3 regions of the Clostridium sp. CTA-17 genome follow, and region 3 is predicted to be linked to each of the others. Evidence: predicted binding sites of a transcription regulator. Region 3 holds the regulator's gene; each other region holds the start of a gene.
The links. Region 3 encodes LexA, which represses DNA repair genes until DNA is damaged. Its sites were predicted from a motif close to CNAACANNTGTTNG; they were not measured.
Positions count from the first base shown of each region.

Region 1: the regulator LexA is predicted to act here: its motif matches at 2,666-2,679, upstream of dinB (DNA polymerase IV).
Region 2: the regulator LexA is predicted to act here: its motif matches at 2,791-2,804, upstream of recA (recombinase RecA).

Region 1 covers NZ_BAAABF010000002.1:65,182-71,308, reverse strand. The annotation lists gene ACYUCG_RS04655 (TVP38/TMEM64 family protein) at 1-187, opposite strand, end outside; gene ACYUCG_RS04650 (calcium/sodium antiporter) at 448-1,443, opposite strand; gene dinB (DNA polymerase IV) at 1,574-2,653, opposite strand; gene ACYUCG_RS04640 (peptidylprolyl isomerase) at 2,797-3,429, opposite strand; gene ACYUCG_RS04635 (DUF3785 family protein) at 3,606-4,010, opposite strand; gene ACYUCG_RS04630 (Cof-type HAD-IIB family hydrolase) at 4,128-4,958, opposite strand; gene ACYUCG_RS04625 (PspA/IM30 family protein) at 5,263-5,976, opposite strand; gene ACYUCG_RS04620 (hypothetical protein) at 6,062-6,127, opposite strand, start outside.
Region 2 covers NZ_BAAABF010000003.1:46,781-52,907, forward strand. The annotation lists gene rny (ribonuclease Y) at 1-1,365, opposite strand, end outside; gene recA (recombinase RecA) at 1,712-2,770, opposite strand; gene pgsA (CDP-diacylglycerol--glycerol-3-phosphate 3-phosphatidyltransferase) at 2,906-3,496, opposite strand; gene rimO (30S ribosomal protein S12 methylthiotransferase RimO) at 3,480-4,817, opposite strand; gene ACYUCG_RS06745 (FtsK/SpoIIIE family DNA translocase) at 4,886-6,127, opposite strand, start outside.
Region 3 covers NZ_BAAABF010000001.1:881,344-887,470, forward strand. The annotation lists gene hfq (RNA chaperone Hfq) at 1-181, shown strand, start outside; gene ACYUCG_RS03860 (methionine gamma-lyase family protein) at 286-1,566, shown strand; gene ACYUCG_RS03865 (hypothetical protein) at 1,826-2,731, shown strand; gene lexA (transcriptional repressor LexA) at 2,922-3,533, opposite strand; gene ACYUCG_RS03875 (hypothetical protein) at 3,741-4,133, shown strand; gene ACYUCG_RS03880 (tyrosine recombinase XerC) at 4,224-5,231, opposite strand; gene ACYUCG_RS03885 (DUF3892 domain-containing protein) at 6,090-6,127, opposite strand, start outside.

The DNA.
Region 1 (6,127 bases), on a different contig from region 3:
ATCCTCCTATAACTTCACCTAATAAAGAAATTAAGAATCCATTTATAGGACCGAAGAATACTATATTGGCTCCTGTAACAAATACAGATGGAACTATACCTAGCAATGCTATAATTACACTTATAAATAAACTTATAAATATAGCTAATTCACTATACTGATTAAAAATATTTATTAAACTATTTATCTTTTTCTCCTCCTTCGCTTACATATTAACACTGTTAATTCTCATTTTAAGTATATCTTCCAAACTACCAAAGTTTCAATATATTTTACCTAATAGTAATATTCTTTCTCTCTATTTAACAGAATTTTATCTTTACTTATCTATTTAATTAATAAACTACTTTTAAATTTCTTAACTACAATATTCAAATTAAAATTCTATAATTATACACTAAATTTCACATAAAAATAACTGTCTTAATTTAAGACAGTTATAAAAAATTAATTTCTCATTATTATATATACGGTATATCCAATATAAAGAACTAAAAGAAATAATCCTTCATATCTAGTAAGCACTTTTTCCTTTTTCTTATTTAAGAAAATTAAAGCACCTATTATTAAAGTAACAACTATAAGGAATATTAAATCTACTGATAAGCTTGCAGCTATTGTTATAGGACTTATTAAGGATGATAAACCTAATATTAATAATATGTTAAAGGTATTAGATCCTAATATATTTCCAAGAGCTATGTCATTTTCACCCTTTTTAGCCGCCACTAAAGAAGTAACAAGTTCTGGAAGAGAAGTACCTATTGCCACAATTGTAAGTCCAACTAATTTCTCACTCAGTCCTAAACCTAAGGCGATTGCAGAGGCTGAATCGACAACTATTTTTCCACCTAATATTATTCCTATAACTCCAACTATTGATAAGAGAATATTTTTGCCTGTGCTATTAGGTGACTTTATGTTTTTCTCTTCAAAATCTTCAAATTCTGCAGTTACTGCTACTTCATCTTCTTTTTTATTACTTCTCTTAACTGTATATATTAAATATATTATATATGCTATGCACATTAAGACTAATATTCCTCCATCTATTCTAGATAAAGAATTTTTACTTCCTATTAGTCCAGTAAAAGTAAAAACATACAAAACAAAAGTTGCAAGTAAATTTACTATAAAATCATTTTTTATTATGTGCTTCTTTATGACTAAAGGAGCTACAATGGCTGTACATCCTAAAGCTGCTAAAAGGTTAAATAAATTTGACCCTAAAACATTTCCCATGGTAATATCATTGCTACCTTTTAATGCAGCTGATATACTTACTGCAAGCTCTGGCGCACTAGTTCCTAAGGATACAATAGTAAGTCCAATTATAACTGCTGGAACTCCTAGCTTTTTAGCTATTCCTGAAGCCCCATCCACAAAAAGGTCTGCTCCTTTAATAAGTAAAAGAAACCCGATTATTAGAAATATATAGTTCATTAATTCCTCTCCATTTCAAATCACTTTATTAAATATAGATATTTTTTTATAAATTATAAGTATTATTATACTATTTATTTAAATAATTTCTATATTATCGAAATTTGTTTTCATCTAGTTAATAATTTGTCTAAACATCAAAACTTAACTGCTCACTTTCTTCTACTATTATATTTTCTTCTAAAGATGATATTGTTATTCCTAATAATCTGACCTTTTTATCTTTAAAATCCACTACTTTTATAAGATCTTTTACGCATTCCATTATTTCTTTCTTTTCTTTTAAAAAGTATTCTAAAGTAATACTTCTTGTTATATGTTTAAAATTATTGAACTTCACCTTTAAGGTTACAGTCTTTCCCTTCTTATTCAATAAATCTAAGCTCTCATTGACTCTTTCTGCTATTTCTTCTAAAATCTCTATCATTTCGTCTATATCTTCTATGTCTTCTCTTAAAGTAATTTCCTTTCCTATAGACTTTCTAATCCTGTATGGATTTACTGGCCTATTATCTATCCCCCTAGCAAACTCGTATAATATCTTGCCCCTTTCACTAAAAATATCTATAAGTTCTTCTTCAGAAAATTTAAGTAAATCCTCCCCCTTAAATACCCCTATATTATTTAACTTATTTTTAGTTACTCTTCCAACGCCAAAAAATTTTCCTATAGGTATATTTCTTATAAAATCCTTTGAATTCTCCTCTGTTATTACTGTTATACCATCTGGTTTTCTAAAATCTGATGCCATCTTTGCTAAAAATTTATTAAAAGAAACTCCTGCTGAAGCAGTAAGACCTAGTTCTTCAAATATTCTCGCCTTTATTTCAAGGGCCATTAAGGTTGCAGATCCTTTGCACCTTTTGCTTTTACTTACGTCAACAAAAGCCTCATCCAAGGATAATGGCTCTACAAGGTTAGAGTATTCATTTAATATATTCATAACCTGTCTAGAAACTTTTTTATAAACCTCCATTCTAGGTCTTATAAAAATAGCTTTCGGACATAATTTATATGCAGTTAAAGAGGGCATAGCTGAATGTATTCCGTATTTTCTTGCTTCATAAGAGCAAGTGGCAACTACTCCTCTTCTATTTGGATCGCCTCCAACAATCAATGGCTTTCCTTTATACTTAGGATTATCTCTCTGTTCAATGGATGCATAAAAAGCGTCCATATCTATATGAATTATCTTTCTATTCTCTTCCATAAAGCCTCCATGCAAACATATGTTCATTTCAATTTTACACTAAGACTTTTTAAATTCCAATATTATAAAAGATAAGTTTTAAATTATAAAATCATTTAAAACTTATCTTAAAAAAATATATTAATTAATAAATTAAAATTCCTTTATTTAACCTTTTCAGGCTCCTTATACTCTATTCCCTTTGTATCTACCTTAATTGATTCTATAACAACATCCTCAACCGGTTTATCATTTGCTCCTACTGAAATCTTTTCTATTTCATGAACAACGTCTAATCCCTTAGTAACTTTTCCAAAGGCTGCATATTGCCCATCTAAATGTGGTGCTTCTTTTGTAACAATAAAGAATTGACTTCCTGCACTATCTGGATCTTGAGATCTTGCCATTGATAATATTCCCTCTTCATGCTTAATATCATTTTCTACTCCATTAGAAGAAAATTCTCCTTTTATTGAATATCCTGGTCCACCTGTACCTGTTCCCTTTGGATCTCCACCTTGAAGCACAAATCCTTTAACTATTCTATGAATAGTTAAGCCATCATAAAATCCACTATTAGCTAAGCTTATAAAATTATCAACGGTGTTTGGAGCTTTGTTTGGATATAACTCTGCCTCTATAGTTCCAAAATTCTTAACCTCAATAGTAGCCACTGGTAATTTATCTTCTGGTATATTTTCCTTTGCCTTTTTACCTGTTCCTCCACATCCTACAAGAAGTAAAGATACCATTGTAACTCCTATTGCTATTTTACTAACTTTCTTTAATAAACTCATTTTTATTCCCCTTTCTTAGAATTTATTACTAATATGTTTTAAATTATATCATCTAAACCATTTAAATTTATGTCATATAAGCTATTAATTTGTTTCTATATAATTAAATTTTCCAAAAGTAAAAAAGGTATGTATTCTTTTTTATATTATAAGAATACATACCAAAAACTTTTTTATTATACCTCAAGTTCTTCAACTTCAACTGCGAAGTTCCCACAATTTTTACAAACATTTATATTAACTAAGTAGCTCTTGTCTACTTTTTTATCTCTTAATAATTTATTGTAAGTAAGACCTTCATAAGATTTTTCTATATTGCTTATTACAAACTTTCCATTCTTAGAATAAATAAACATATTAAACTCTAAAAATGGGAAGCTCTTCTTTTTTTCCTCTAATCCAAATTTACATTCTTCACATGGACCATCATAATAGGCTTTTCCAAAGCTAACACCCTCACTACTATTTAATATTTCAAAAAGCTTATCTATATCAAAACCTTCAACATCTTCATTAAAGAAATAAAGCAATTTATCCTCTGATAAAGTATATTCTTTTTCATCAAAAGTGAAACTAAACATTTAATCATTCCTTTCTATGAACAATTCACATTTTATTATTATCTCTAAACATATTTAATAACTTTAAAGACAATATGTCAAACTAAATTTCTTTTTTTATTAAACCCTTTATTTCTATTACTTCAATATAAACTTCTCTATAGCCTTAGCAACACCATCATTTTCATTTGTATCTGTTATATAATCTCCATATTCCTTAATAAAGTCTGGTGCATTTCCCATTACTACAGATAATCCTGCCTCTTCTAGCATAGATACATCATTTCCACTATCACCAATACATATTACTTCTTCTAAGCTTATTCCTAACTTATCTGCAAGGGCTTTAACTGCACTTCCCTTTGAAGTTCCTTTTTTCATGATCTCTATACATCCACCCCAAGAAGCATAAACTAAATCTACTCCTTCTAAAGCTTCAAATTCATCCTTTGCTTCTTCTATATTAGGGCCCTCTTCTTTTTTTATTATTATGAACTTTAATATATCTTCTTCATGTTCATCATAAGCATCTCTTAAGTCATCATATTTATAAAATTTTATTTTTTCTTCCTCATCTACCCAGCTATTCATAAGCCTATGACTATCATCCTCTGGAATATCTGTATCTGCTATTAGTCCATCTGTAGAGTCTACATAAGCTAAAAACTTATATTTATTTATAATATCACATATTTTAAAGTAAGTTTCCCTGTCTAGTATAGATTTAAATATTACCTCATCAGTATTTTTATCCTTTATATATGAACCATTTGAACAGATTAATGGAGCATTTACTCCTATTATATTCCCATATATTCTAGCTGACGGAAAAACCCTTCCTGTTGATATGGCAATATGTACTCCTTTTTCAATGGCTTTCTTTAAAGCCTCTTTATTTCTTTCACTAACTTTGTGATGAGAATCTAAAAGCGTACCATCCATATCTATACAAACTAATTTATAATTCATTTAATTCTCCCCTTTCTAAATTAAATTTTATATAGACTTTCTTTTTTAATCAAGATTTAGTATTTTAATATATAGCCCTTAAATAAAAGTAGCTATATTGTAACTTAAAATTCTAGGTAATTATAAATCCTATATAATATTTTTCTAAAAACTTATAAAATTCTCTTCTTAAATAAAAAACTTATAAATATCTTCTGAGAATCTCTGAATTCCACTAAAAATTTAAGTTCATTCAAATATTCTCTTCCCAATATTTATAAGTTTTATTTACGAGCTATTTTAGTATAACCCTTTAAAATTCATATTATTTATTTTTATATTTCTCTAATTCTAAATCTACCTCTGAATCTGAAGTTTTAGTTTCTTGTGTATTTTGAGTTCTATATTTATTTAATTCATCATCTAAACTTAATTCTTCTAATTTAGCAAATTCATCATCTAAGCTTTCGCCTTTTAATTCTTCTAATCCAGCAGCATAACTCTCTTTTCTTGAAATACTTCTTTCTATATCATCAATATTAATTGAGTTGCTCTTACTTTGAACATTTGCAATAACTTCATTTATTTGTTTTGAAGCTTCAGCATTATTTAATCTAGCTACTGCCTCATCTCTATAACTTCTTGTTTTATCTAATTCTTTTTCTAATTCCACTAATTTTGCTTTTAAAACATCAGCTTTCGCTCTTTGTCCTTCATAGCTTGCCTTTAAAGACTCAAATTTCTTGTCACTGTCTAATTTAAGTTTTAAAGCTTTCTTAGCTAACTCTTCATTTCCTTTACTCATTGCTAATCTTACTTTTTCATCATACTGAGCTGACTCTTCCTTAGCTTCATTCATTTTCTTTTCAGTATCTTTTAAGTTACCAAAAATTTGAGCTGATGATCTTTTGGCTTCATTAAAAGATTTCTCCATGTCTCTTATTTTTTGATCCAATAATTCTACTGGATTCTCCATTTCATCTAAAGCTGAGTTAGTCTTAGCCTTAATCATATTTGATATTCTATTAAATATTCCCATTTTATTACCACCTTTACCGACTTTTTATTTAAATTTATTATACTCTCTCTTTTTTACAAATTCATGTCATAATTATTAATTTTAACTATCTTCTTTTTCTAATTGCAAATATTATTAAAGCTATTATTAAAATAGTTCCAATACCTATAAA
Region 2 (6,127 bases), on a different contig from region 3:
AATGGCATATGACTTTTCTACACCTTCATATGAAGTAGCTATTTCTTCTAATTTTTCTAATCTCTTAATATAAGCTTCTAAAGTTTCTCTTCTTGCACCAGGTCTAGCTGCTGATATAGCATCTGCTGCTTGAACAAGTACTGCTTCAAGAGTTTGCATTTCTGTATCACCATGATGGGCTGCTATAGCATTTACCACAGCTGGTGACTCATGATATTTCTTTGCAAGTTCTCCACCTATAACAGCATGAGGACCCTCATATTCTTGGTCAACGCCTTTACCTATATCATGTAAAAGACCTGCTCTTCTAGCTAGATTTACATCTAAACCTAATTCAGATGCCATTAATCCCGCTAAATATGAAACCTCTATTGAATGTTTTAAAACATTTTGACCATAACTTGTTCTGTACTTTAGTCTTCCTAGAAGCTTAATTATTTCTGGATGTAATCCATGAACACCAGTTTCGAAAGTTGCTTGTTCTCCCTCTTCCTTAATGTCATTTTCTACATCTTTAATAGCTCTTTCTACCATTTCTTCAATTCTAGCTGGATGAATTCTTCCATCTACAATTAATTTTTCTAAAGCTATTCTAGCAACTTCTCTTCTTATTGGATCGAAGCTTGAAAGAATAACAGCCTCTGGAGTATCATCTATTATTAAGTCAACTCCTGTTAATGTTTCTAAAGTTCTTATATTTCTACCTTCTCTACCAATGATTCTTCCTTTCATTTCGTCATTAGGTAGGGCAACAACATGTACTGTAGTTTCAGAAACATGATCTGCTGCACATCTTTGAATAGCAGTAGTAATTATTTCTCTTGATTTTTTATCAGCTTCTTCTTTGGCCTTAGTCTCAAGTTCTTTGATCAGCATAGCTGATTCATGTTTTATTTCTCTTCTTACTTCATCTAATAATAATGTTCTTGCGTCTTCACTTGAAAGATTTGAAATTCTCTCAAGTTCAGCTCTTTGTTCACCGTATAAATTTTGTACACGTTCTTCAAGTTCTTGAATCTCTATAGATTTTTTGTTTATGCTATCTTCTCTTTTTTCAAGCATTTCACCTTTTTTATCTAATGACTCTTCCCTTTGGATAAGTCTTCTTTCAAACCTTTGAATCTCATTTCTTCTGTCACGAGTTTCTTTATCAAGATCTGCTCTTAGTTTGTGCACCTCTTCTTTAGCTTCTAATATGGCTTCTTTCTTTGTTGATTCAGCTTCTCTTTTAGCTTCCTCAAGTGTTAAACTAGCTTCTTTTTCTAAGCTTTCCACCCTATTTTTTGAAGCTTTTTGTATAAGAGTGTATTGAATAAACCCTACTACCCCTAATATTATTATTCCTATAAGTATTCCTACTACCATATAAACACCTCCTCGCTTATTCTCTCTATAAAAACACTTCGCGTAGAAAGGTGTCATACTATTCTCACTGTAATTTTTTGAATATGATAAACCAGTATTTGTTATTATTGTATAGTAATTTTAAACTTATGTCAAGATTACCCCTTGCGTATATTATATGCTATAAAATAAAATTTATTCTCTTTCTATACCAGATATAGTGTGCTTTTATAGGTTTTTTACATTTATAAAAACTTCTAAACTTTTATTAATGTTAACATATTCATAAAACTTTGAATTTTAATCTCTTAACAAGTAATAATTAATTGAATAACAAAAAAAGATAAGGAAATCCTTATCTTTTTTATTAACTTTCAACAGATTCTTCTGTATTTTCTTCTACATTTACTGATTCAACAGCCTTAGCTAAAGGAAGAGAATATTTCTCTCTTATTTGATTTTCTATATCTAAAGCCACTGCTGGATTTTCTTTTAAATATTGTTTAGCATTTTCTCTACCTTGGCCTAATCTTATATCTCCATAGGAGAACCAAGCACCACTCTTTTGTACTATATTTTCTTTTACTCCAACGTCTACTATATTACCTTCTTTTGATATACCTTCATTGTACATTATATCAAACTCAGCTTGTTTAAATGGAGGAGCAACCTTATTCTTAACTATTTTAACTCTTGTTCTGTTACCAGTTATTCCGTCACCTTGTTTTATTGAATCAATTCTTCTTATATCCATTCTAACTGAAGCATAGAATTTTAATGCTCTACCACCTGGTGTTGTTTCTGGATTTCCAAACATTATACCAACTTTTTCTCTTAATTGGTTTATGAATATTACTACACAGTTTGATTTATTGATTGTTCCTGTTAACTTTCTTAAAGCTTGTGACATTAATCTAGCTTGAAGACCAACGTGAGAATCTCCCATTTCTCCTTCAATTTCTGCCCTTGGAACTAAAGCCGCAACTGAGTCCACAACTAAAACATCTATAGCTCCTGATCTAACTAAAGCTTCTGTTATTTCTAAAGCTTGTTCTCCTGTATCTGGTTGTGAAACTACTAAATCATCTATATTAACACCTAATCTTTTTGCATAAACTGGATCTAAAGCATGCTCTGCATCTATATACGCTGCTGCTCCACCTAATTTTTGTGCCTCTGCTACTACATGTAAAGCCACTGTTGTCTTACCAGAACTCTCTGGTCCATATATCTCAATAATTCTTCCTCTTGGTACTCCACCTATTCCTAAAGCTATATCAAGATCTAAGCATCCAGTAGAAACAGCATCCATTTGAGGAGCTCCTTGCTCTCCAAGTTTCATTACTGATCCCTTTCCAAATTGCTTCTCTATTTGACCCATAGCCATCTCAATAGCTTTTAATTTATCTTTATCTATATTTGCCATACTTAACCTCCTTAAATAACCGAACATAAGTTCTACTATTATTATAATATATACAAAAAAAAAGTCAACATCAACATGAAGTTCATAAAGGAACCTCATGTCTTAATAATTGACTATTTTTTGACTTTTAAAACATTATTTATAAGTATTTATAACATTTTTATTTTTTCTAAAGTAATCTACTCCAGAAATTATTGTTATTGCAACAGCTAAATATAAGAATATATCAGGAACATATATAAAGAAATTTCTTAAAAAGCTGCTTCCTGCAACTAACTCCTTAATTCCTGGTGAATTAATTATATTTACTTGTAATAATAAAAGCACTATTGCAATTATTTGTATTACAGTCTTAATTTTTCCCCACCAGCTAGCAGCTATAACTAACCCCTCTGATGCAGCTATGGTTCTTAAACCTGAGACAGCAAATTCTCTAGCTATTATTACAATAGCTGCCCATGCAGGAACTAATTGTAATTCAACTAAAGATATAAGTGCTGCCGTAACCAACAACTTATCTGCTAAAGGGTCCATAAACTTACCAAAATTAGTAACTTGATTTCTTGATCTTGCAATATATCCATCTAGTTGATCTGTAACAGACGCTATTATGAATATAAGCGTTGCTATTACACTCCCATAAGGTAAGTCCTGGTAAGCTATAAATACTAAGAATATGGGCACTAAAATTATTCTAATTAAAGTTAATTTATTTGCAAGATTCATTGCATACAACTCCTACCAAATCATATTCTAGGGCCTTTTCAATTTTAACTTTACAGAACTGGTCCTTTTTAGCTCCATTTCCTTTCACATAAATACATCCATCTATATCTGGAGCCATCTCATAGCTTCTTCCTATATAATATTCTCCATTAAATTTTTCGATAAGAACATCGTATTCTCTACCTACTTTGTTTTTATTAATTTCTTCTGATACTTCCTTTTGAAGTAACATTATTTCTTCTTCTCTAGCTTTTTTAACTTCTTCATCTATTTGATCTTCCATTATAGCGGCAGGTGTTCCCTCTTCTCTTGAATAAGTAAAGACTCCAACTTTATCTAACTTTATTGTTTTTATAAAATCTTTTAGTTCATTGAAATCTTCCTCAGATTCTCCTGGAAAACCAACTATTAAAGAAGTTCTTAAAACTATGTTAGGAACATTTTCTCTTAATTCATTAATTTTTCCTATTATCTCTTCTTTTGTTGTCTTTCTACCCATTCTTTTTAAAACATTATTGCTAATATGTTGTATAGGCAAGTCAAGATAATTACATACCTTATCATTTGCTGAAATCTCTTTTATAAGTTCATCATATATAGCCTCTGGATAACAATAAAGAACTCTTATCCACTCTATTCCTTCGATCTTAGCTAACTCTCTTAAAACTAAGTGAAGTTTCTTTTCACCATATATATCTATGCCATAATTAGTAGTGTCTTGAGCTATTAATATTAACTCTTTTACTCCATTTTCAGCTAATTTTTTTGCTTCTTCTACAATACTTTCTAAAGCTCTACTTCTAAACTTACCTCTGATTTTAGGAATAATACAATAAGTACAGAAATTATCACATCCTTCTGCAATCCTTAAGTATGCAGTAGCTTTATCAGTTGTTATCAATCTTAATCCTTCATTAATTGATACATCACTGTAATTTGTAGCTTTTACTTTTTCATTATTTCCATTTATAAAGTTCATTATGGCTTCATTTATTTTAGCATAATCATTAACACCTAACATTATGTCTATTTCAGGCATTAATTCTAATAATTCATCACCATATCTTTGAGTTAAGCAGCCTGTAGCTATAAGTAACTTACAGTTGTGACTTGTTTTATATTTTGCCATATCTAATATTGTGTTTATGGATTCTTGTTTAGCCTTTTCTATAAAGCCGCAAGTATTTACTATTATTATGTCAGCTTCCTTTGGATTATTAGTAAGTTCGTACTCATTCTGAACCATACCAAGCATGATTTCTGAGTCAACTCTATTTTTATCACAACCTAAACTCACCATTCCTACCTTATATTTCGCCAAATCTACTTCCTCCTACGTTTAAATATATATTTCTTATTTTAAAACTCTTTTTTAAATTAAACAAGTTTTTATTTCATATTTTCTAATTCATCTTTACTAAGAAGTACTTGTCTTGGTTTACTTCCATCCCTTCTGGAAATAACCCCACATTCTTCTAGCTCTTCTATTATTCTTGCCGCTCTATTAAATCCTATTCTTAATCTTCTTTGTAAATATGATGCTGAGGCTTGACCACTTTCAACTACGATTTCTATAGCTTCATCTAAAAGTTCATCTCTATCCCCATCACCATTTCCATCTGAAGCAAGAGTTGCTGAATTTATATGCTCTAATATATCCTCTTCATACTGAGCATCCTTTTGAGACTCTTTTATAAATGATACAACATGTTCAACTTCTTCCTCTGAAATAAATGCACCTTGAACTCTCTGAGGCTTAGACTCTCCAACTGGGTAGAATAACATATCTCCCCTACCTAAAAGTTTTTCAGCTCCTGCTGAGTCTAATATTGTTCTAGAGTCAATTTGGCTTGAAACTGCAAAGGATATTCTAGAAGGTATATTAGCCTTAATTACCCCTGTAATTACATCTACAGATGGTCTTTGAGTAGCTATTACTAAATGCATACCTGCGGCTCTAGCCATTTGAGCAAGTCTACAAATATAATCTTCTACATCATGAGGACAAGCCATCATAAGGTCTGCAAGCTCATCTACTATAATAACTATATAAGGAAGCTTCTCTGGAACTTCTCCTTTATTATATAAAGCATTATATGATTCTATATTTCTTACTCCATTATCTGCAAAAAGTTTATATCTTCTAGTCATTTCATTTACGGCCCAGTTTAATGCCGCAGCAGCCTTCTTAGGATCTGTAACTACTGGGATTAATAAGTGTGGAATTCCATTATAAACATTTAATTCAACAACTTTTGGATCCACCATTAAAAGTTTAACTTCATCTGGAGAATACTTATATAATATACTTACTATTAATGTGTTTATACATACACTCTTACCAGAACCAGTTGCCCCTGCAATAAGCACGTGAGGCATCTTACTTAAATCTGTAACAACAGCCTTACCTGTTATATCTTTTCCTAAAGCACAAGCTACCTTAAACTTATTATCTAAAAATTCTTTAGATTCTACAATCTCTCTAAAGAAAACTGGTGTTTGTTCTTTATTTGGAACCTCTATTCCTATGGCAGATTTTCCTGGAATAGGTGCCTCTATTCTAACCCCTTTAGCCGCTAATCCTAAAGCTATATCATCAGCTAAATTAACTATTTTACTAACCTTTATACC
Region 3 (6,127 bases):
TCCTGTAACAATATTTTTAGTAAATGGGGTTCAATTAAAGGGTATCGTTAAAGGGTTCGATAGCTTTACAGTAGTTTTAGATAGTGATGGAAAGCAACAATTAGTTTATAAACATGCTATAAGCACAGTATCACCAGCTAAACCTATTTTATTTAATAACGCGCAAGTTTTTGATAATTAAATATAGAAAAGAAAAATAGGTAAACCCTAGATGGTTTGCCTATTTTTTTTCTATATGATAAGATTTATAAATGTACGATATTTTAATAATGCGGGGGTATAATAATGCTTAATGCAACTATAGAATTACTAAAAAAACAATATGGTTTCACAGATGAAACTATAAAGCTTTATAATCAAGCTATAATTGATGTAGAAAATGAATTTAAAATATATGATGAAATAAGAGAATATAATCAATTAAAAGTTCTTAAGGCTTTCCAAGAGGAAAGAATTTCAGATAATCATTTTACTAATTCAACAGGATATGGTTATGGTGATATTGGAAGAGACACTTTAGATTTAGTTTATGCTAGAATCTTTAATGCTGAAAAAGCTTTAGTTAGACCACATTTTGTTAATGGAACTCATGCTTTAGGAACAGCTTTATTTGGAAACTTAAGACCTGGAGATACTATATTAGCTGTTACTGGTAGTCCTTATGACACTCTACATAGTGTAATTGGTATAAGTGGAGAAGAAAATATAGGTTCATTAAAAGAGTACGGTGTTAATTATAAGCAAGTAGATCTTGTAGATGGAAAGATTAACATAGAAAAAGCTTTAGAAATGATTAAAGAAGATGAATCAATAAAGCTAATACATATGCAAAGATCAACTGGATACGGTTGGAGAAATGCTTTCCAAGTTAAAGAATTAGGAGAAGCTATTAAAGCTATTAAAGAATTAAGAGAAGACTTAATAGTATTTGTTGATAACTGCTATGGAGAATTTATAGACATAATAGAACCTACAGATGTTGGTGCTGATTTAATAGCAGGATCATTAATTAAAAATATAGGTGGAGGAATAGCTCCAACTGGTGGATACATAGTAGGAAAAGAAAAATATGTAGAGCAAGCATCTTATAGACTTACTGTACCTGGTATAGGAGCAGAATGTGGATGCACATTTGGGGTAATGAAAGATTTCTACCAAGGATTATTCTTAGCTCCTCATGTTGCTGTAGAAGCCTTAAAAGGAGCAATATTCTGTGCTAGAATAATGGAGCTTGCTGGATTTGAAGTTCTTCCTAAATATAATGATAAGAGAAGTGACATAATTCAGGCTATAAAATTCAACGATAAAGAAAAACTTATAAAATTCTGTAAGGGTGTTCAATATGCTTCACCAATAGATTCTTTTGTTGAATGTGAACCATGGGCTATGCCAGGATATTCAGATGAGGTTATTATGGCTGCTGGTGCCTTTATTCAAGGTTCTTCTATAGAGCTTTCAGCAGATGCACCTATAAGAGAGCCATATATAGCTTATTTACAAGGTGGATTAACTTTTGACCATGCTAAAATAGGTGTATTAATAGCTCTAAATAACATTTTTAAATAATATGTCTAATTTAAATTAGTAAATACAAAAATTAACATAGGCTTTTATCAAAAAATAATAAGATTTACAAAGATATTTCTTCAAAATTATTTACTTTAAATCTTATTGAAATTTATTTTGATAAAAGCCTATTTTTTATATTCTTTTTATGGAATAAATCTTTTTTATAATATATAATTAAAAATAGCTAATAATTTAATATTACGTATTACGTTTCATATATTACATATCGTATTACAAAGAAAGGCAGGAGAGTGCTTTGGAAGAGAGCAGAAACAAAGAATTAAAAGTAAAAAGCTTTAGAGTAACTGAAGAAACTTTTGATAAATTTAAAAAAATAGCATCTGATGAGTTTGGAAATCAAGGACAATGTTTAGATGCATTAATATCACTGTATGAATTAGAGAATTCTAAATCAACATTAATAGAGAGGAAGTTAGAAATAGAGTCTTTTCAGGATTATTTAAACAAAATAAACCAACTTTTCTTAACTTCTCTTCAAATGAGTGAGGATGCAGGAAAAAGAGCAGAAGAGGAGTTTGTTAAGAAGCTTTCTATAAAGGATGTGACCATAGAGAGGCTTCAAAGAAGAGAAGAGGAACTTATAGAGAGAGATAAGACTTTAAAAGAGGATAATAAAGCTAAAACAAAGGAAATAGAAGAGCTTAAAGAAAATATAAAAACTTTAGAAAAAGATAAAAGTACTTTATCTCAATTAGTATCCAGAAACTATGATTTAATAGAAAAAAATAAAGAAGAAATAGCCTCTTTAAAATCTTTAGAATCTTTAAAAGGTGAAAATGAAGAGTTACGAAATAAGAGAGAAGAGGATAGAGCTTCTTTAAAAGAAAGAGAATCTCATATAAAATCTCTAGAATTAGAAAAAGAATCTCTTAAAGAAAAGTTAAATTTCTATGAAGAAAAAGAGAAGTCTTATAAGGAAGAGGTAGAATCATATAAAAAGCTTGTAGAAGCTATGAGAAAGGATCATAAGAAGGAGTTAGAGTTATTAGAGACTAAATACTCTAAAATGGCAGAAAAAGAGTCTGAGAAGCTTAGAAAGGATTTTGAAAGTAGGTTGGAATTGGAGAAAAGAACCTTAGAATTAGATATAAAAACTTTAAAATATGAAAAAGAAGTTTTAGAGAGTAAGTTGAATTCATAATTAATTGATTTGTGAATTGAATTAATAACTCAATTTAGATAATTTGTGTAATTTAATATTCTGTATAGATTATATAGTTGAATATTTAGTAAATAATAAGAAAATAATAACAATATAATAAGTTTTTATATTGTTAAATAAGAAAAATGCTAGGGAATTTTATGCGTTACAAATTTCCTAGCATTTTTTCTTAATAAGCTCTATAAATTCCTACTAATTTACCTAAAATAGAGCAATCTTCAACTATTATAGGTTCATAGTTTTTGTTTTCTGGTTGTAGTCTTATAAATCCATTTTCCTTAAAAAATCTTTTTATGGTAGCTTCATTTTCTATTAGTGCTACTACAATATCACCATTTGTTGCTACGTTTTTCTGTTCTATTATTGCTAAATCTCCATCTAAGATTCCGGCTTCTATCATACTGTCTCCAGTAACTTTTAAAATAAATAAATCATTATTGTGCTTAACGTAGTTTATAGGTATTTGAAACATATCTTCTATGTTCTCTGTAGCTAAAATAGGCATACCAGCAGTAACTTTACCTACTATAGGAATATCTATTAATTCCTTTTCTTCATTAGATAATTCTACTATTTCTAAAGCTCTTGGCTTAGTTGGATCTCTATATATTAATCCTTTTTTCTCTAATCTCTTTAAATGTCCATGAACAGTTGAAGTTGATTTCAAGCTAACTGCTTGACATATCTCTCTAACTGAAGGTGGATACCCCTTTGATTTTGTAAATTCAATTAAAAAGTTATATATTTGAGTTTGTTTATCTGAATTTTCCTTAATAATCATAGTAATTGCACCTCACGATTCTTTGGTAATATTATACCACAGTAAGGAGAGTATAGCAAACTTATGTTCTCATACCGTAACTTTCATAAAAACACTTAAAATAAGATGATTTTTGTATTATTTTTTATGGGAAAATAACTTTTTATTTGATAAAAAAGAGTATATTTGTTATAATGAAAAGATGATTTTTAAGTAAGAGGTGACTTTATGGATAAAAAAGTATTTAACAATGATGATTATTGTGATGTGTATAATGGGAAGATTTGCGATAATTGCGGTGATTGTCTAGAGATGCAAGGAATAGATACAAAAGCCATAAGAATAGCTGACATAGCAAAAGAAGTTGAAGAAAACAAGAAAATAGAAGAAACTCTTAAAAAACTTGCTGAAGAAGAACAAGAAGAAATGGAAGATGATTTAGAAGAAGAGCTTACAACAGAAACTTGGGAAGAGTATTTAGCTAAGCAAGATGAATATGAGGATGCTTTTGATCATATTGAATATCTTGAAGATATAGATTTAAATGATGATTTAACTATGGAAGAAATGACAGAAGAAGTATTTCCAGGGGTTAGAAAACTTAAAATAAAAGAAAAGTAGAAGAGTGTTTCTTATATAAAAGTGCTAAAAATACGAGGGTAGAACATATGTTCTACCCTCGTATTTTTTACATAAAATCAAGAAGTGGTGCTATTTTATATTTGCTAAAGGATTAGTTTTAACTGCTTCTCTTAAAGTTTCATCATCTACATGGGTATATATTTGGGTTGTTGAAATATTTTCGTGGCCTAATATATTTTGTAAGCTTCTTATATCTACATTACCATACTTATACATAAGTGTAGCAGCTGTATGTCTAAGTTTGTGTGGTGTATATTTTTGATCTTTAAATCCTGCATTTTCTATATGTTTTTTCACTAAAATCTCAACACTTCTTTTGTTTATAGGCCTATATTTACTTGATAAAAATAAGTATTTTTTAGCTTCTTCAGTAGCTTTTGAATCATTTCTATTTTTCAAATAGTTTTCTATAGCTGCAATTGAAGCTTCATTTAAATAAACAGTTCTTTCTTTATTTCCTTTACCTATAATAGTTAAGGTATCTCCTTTGATTTTTTCTATTTCAATATTACAAAGTTCAGATAATCTCATTCCGCAGTTTAAAAATAAAGTTAGTATACAATAATCTCTATAATAATTTTTATTTTCTTTATCCATAGAGTTTAAAACAGTTATACTTTGATCTAAGGTTAAATAAACTGGGTGTCTTTTATTTATCTTTGGAGATTCTAATTCTACTGTAGGGTTTTCATCTATTAGTTTTATTTTAGAATTTAAAAACTTAAAGAAAGATTTTAAAGTAGCAACTTTTCTAGCTCTGGCATAAGCACTATTGTTTCTAACTTTTTCTAAAAAAGCTAAAAATGCATATATATCAGATAGTGTTATATCCTTTATAAAATTATCACCTAAATCAGAAATTTCAACTTCTTCAATTTTTTCTAATCCAATATTATTTTCTAGACCTTTATAAACTTTTAAAAATTTAAAAAATAATCCTAAATCAACTGAATATCCTTTTACGGTGTTTAGAGATTTTCCTTTTACATTTTCTAAGTAGTTTAAGAATTCAATAACTCTTTTGGGGTGCTTCGATTTCTCTAAAAAATCAAATTTTAATTTATTCTTTTCGAGCAATTCATCTTGTTTGCTGTTTTTAAAATTTGATTTTTCAACAGAATCGCCACCTTTTTCTACTTCCAAAAGCTTGTCCATTCCAAGTTCTTTTAACCATCGTTTAATTATTCTTTGATTAACTTTATAGATCTCTGATAAATCTGTAATACTAAGCTTTCTTTTAAAAATAAAAATATAAATATCTTCAATTAAATCTTCATAGTCACGCTGGATATTTTGAGAATCGTAATAGTTATATATGTGATCAAGATTATTTAAGTCATCATTACTTAAATTTATATTCAGTAATTTTTTGATTTCTTGTGAGTATTTAAAATTTTCGAATTGATTCGCTTCATTATTCATAGTCTAAAATCCTTTCAAAGCCTTGATATGACTATATTGTAGCATATTTTATCAAAAAACACAACAACTTCGCTAAATGTATATTTAGCGAAGTTGTAAAATGGGGATATTTTAGAAATTCATATGTGTATTTTAAAACAATCTCAAAATTAGATCGTTTTTAGGCTTGCTTAACTCAAAAACTTTTTATTTTTATCAAGAGTAACTTCCGATAAAAATACTCTAAAAACATTTTGCTAAAATAATTAATTGTAATACTTTAAGTATTACATATAAAAGTAATACAATTAATTATAGGTTTATAATAAATATTTAATATACCTTAAGTATAACCAAAACCACAGTAAATATACATTATAAATAAAATAATATAATTTATACTTACTAATTTAATTACCTATATAAATTAAAGACCCTATTCTAATATCGCATTTAGATATTAAAATGCAAAAATAATGAAGATAGCTTAAATTTAGCTATCTTCATTATAATCTAAATATCTCCAACTTTTAATTATGATAATTCATCTAAGTTGTTACTTTCTTTCCCAT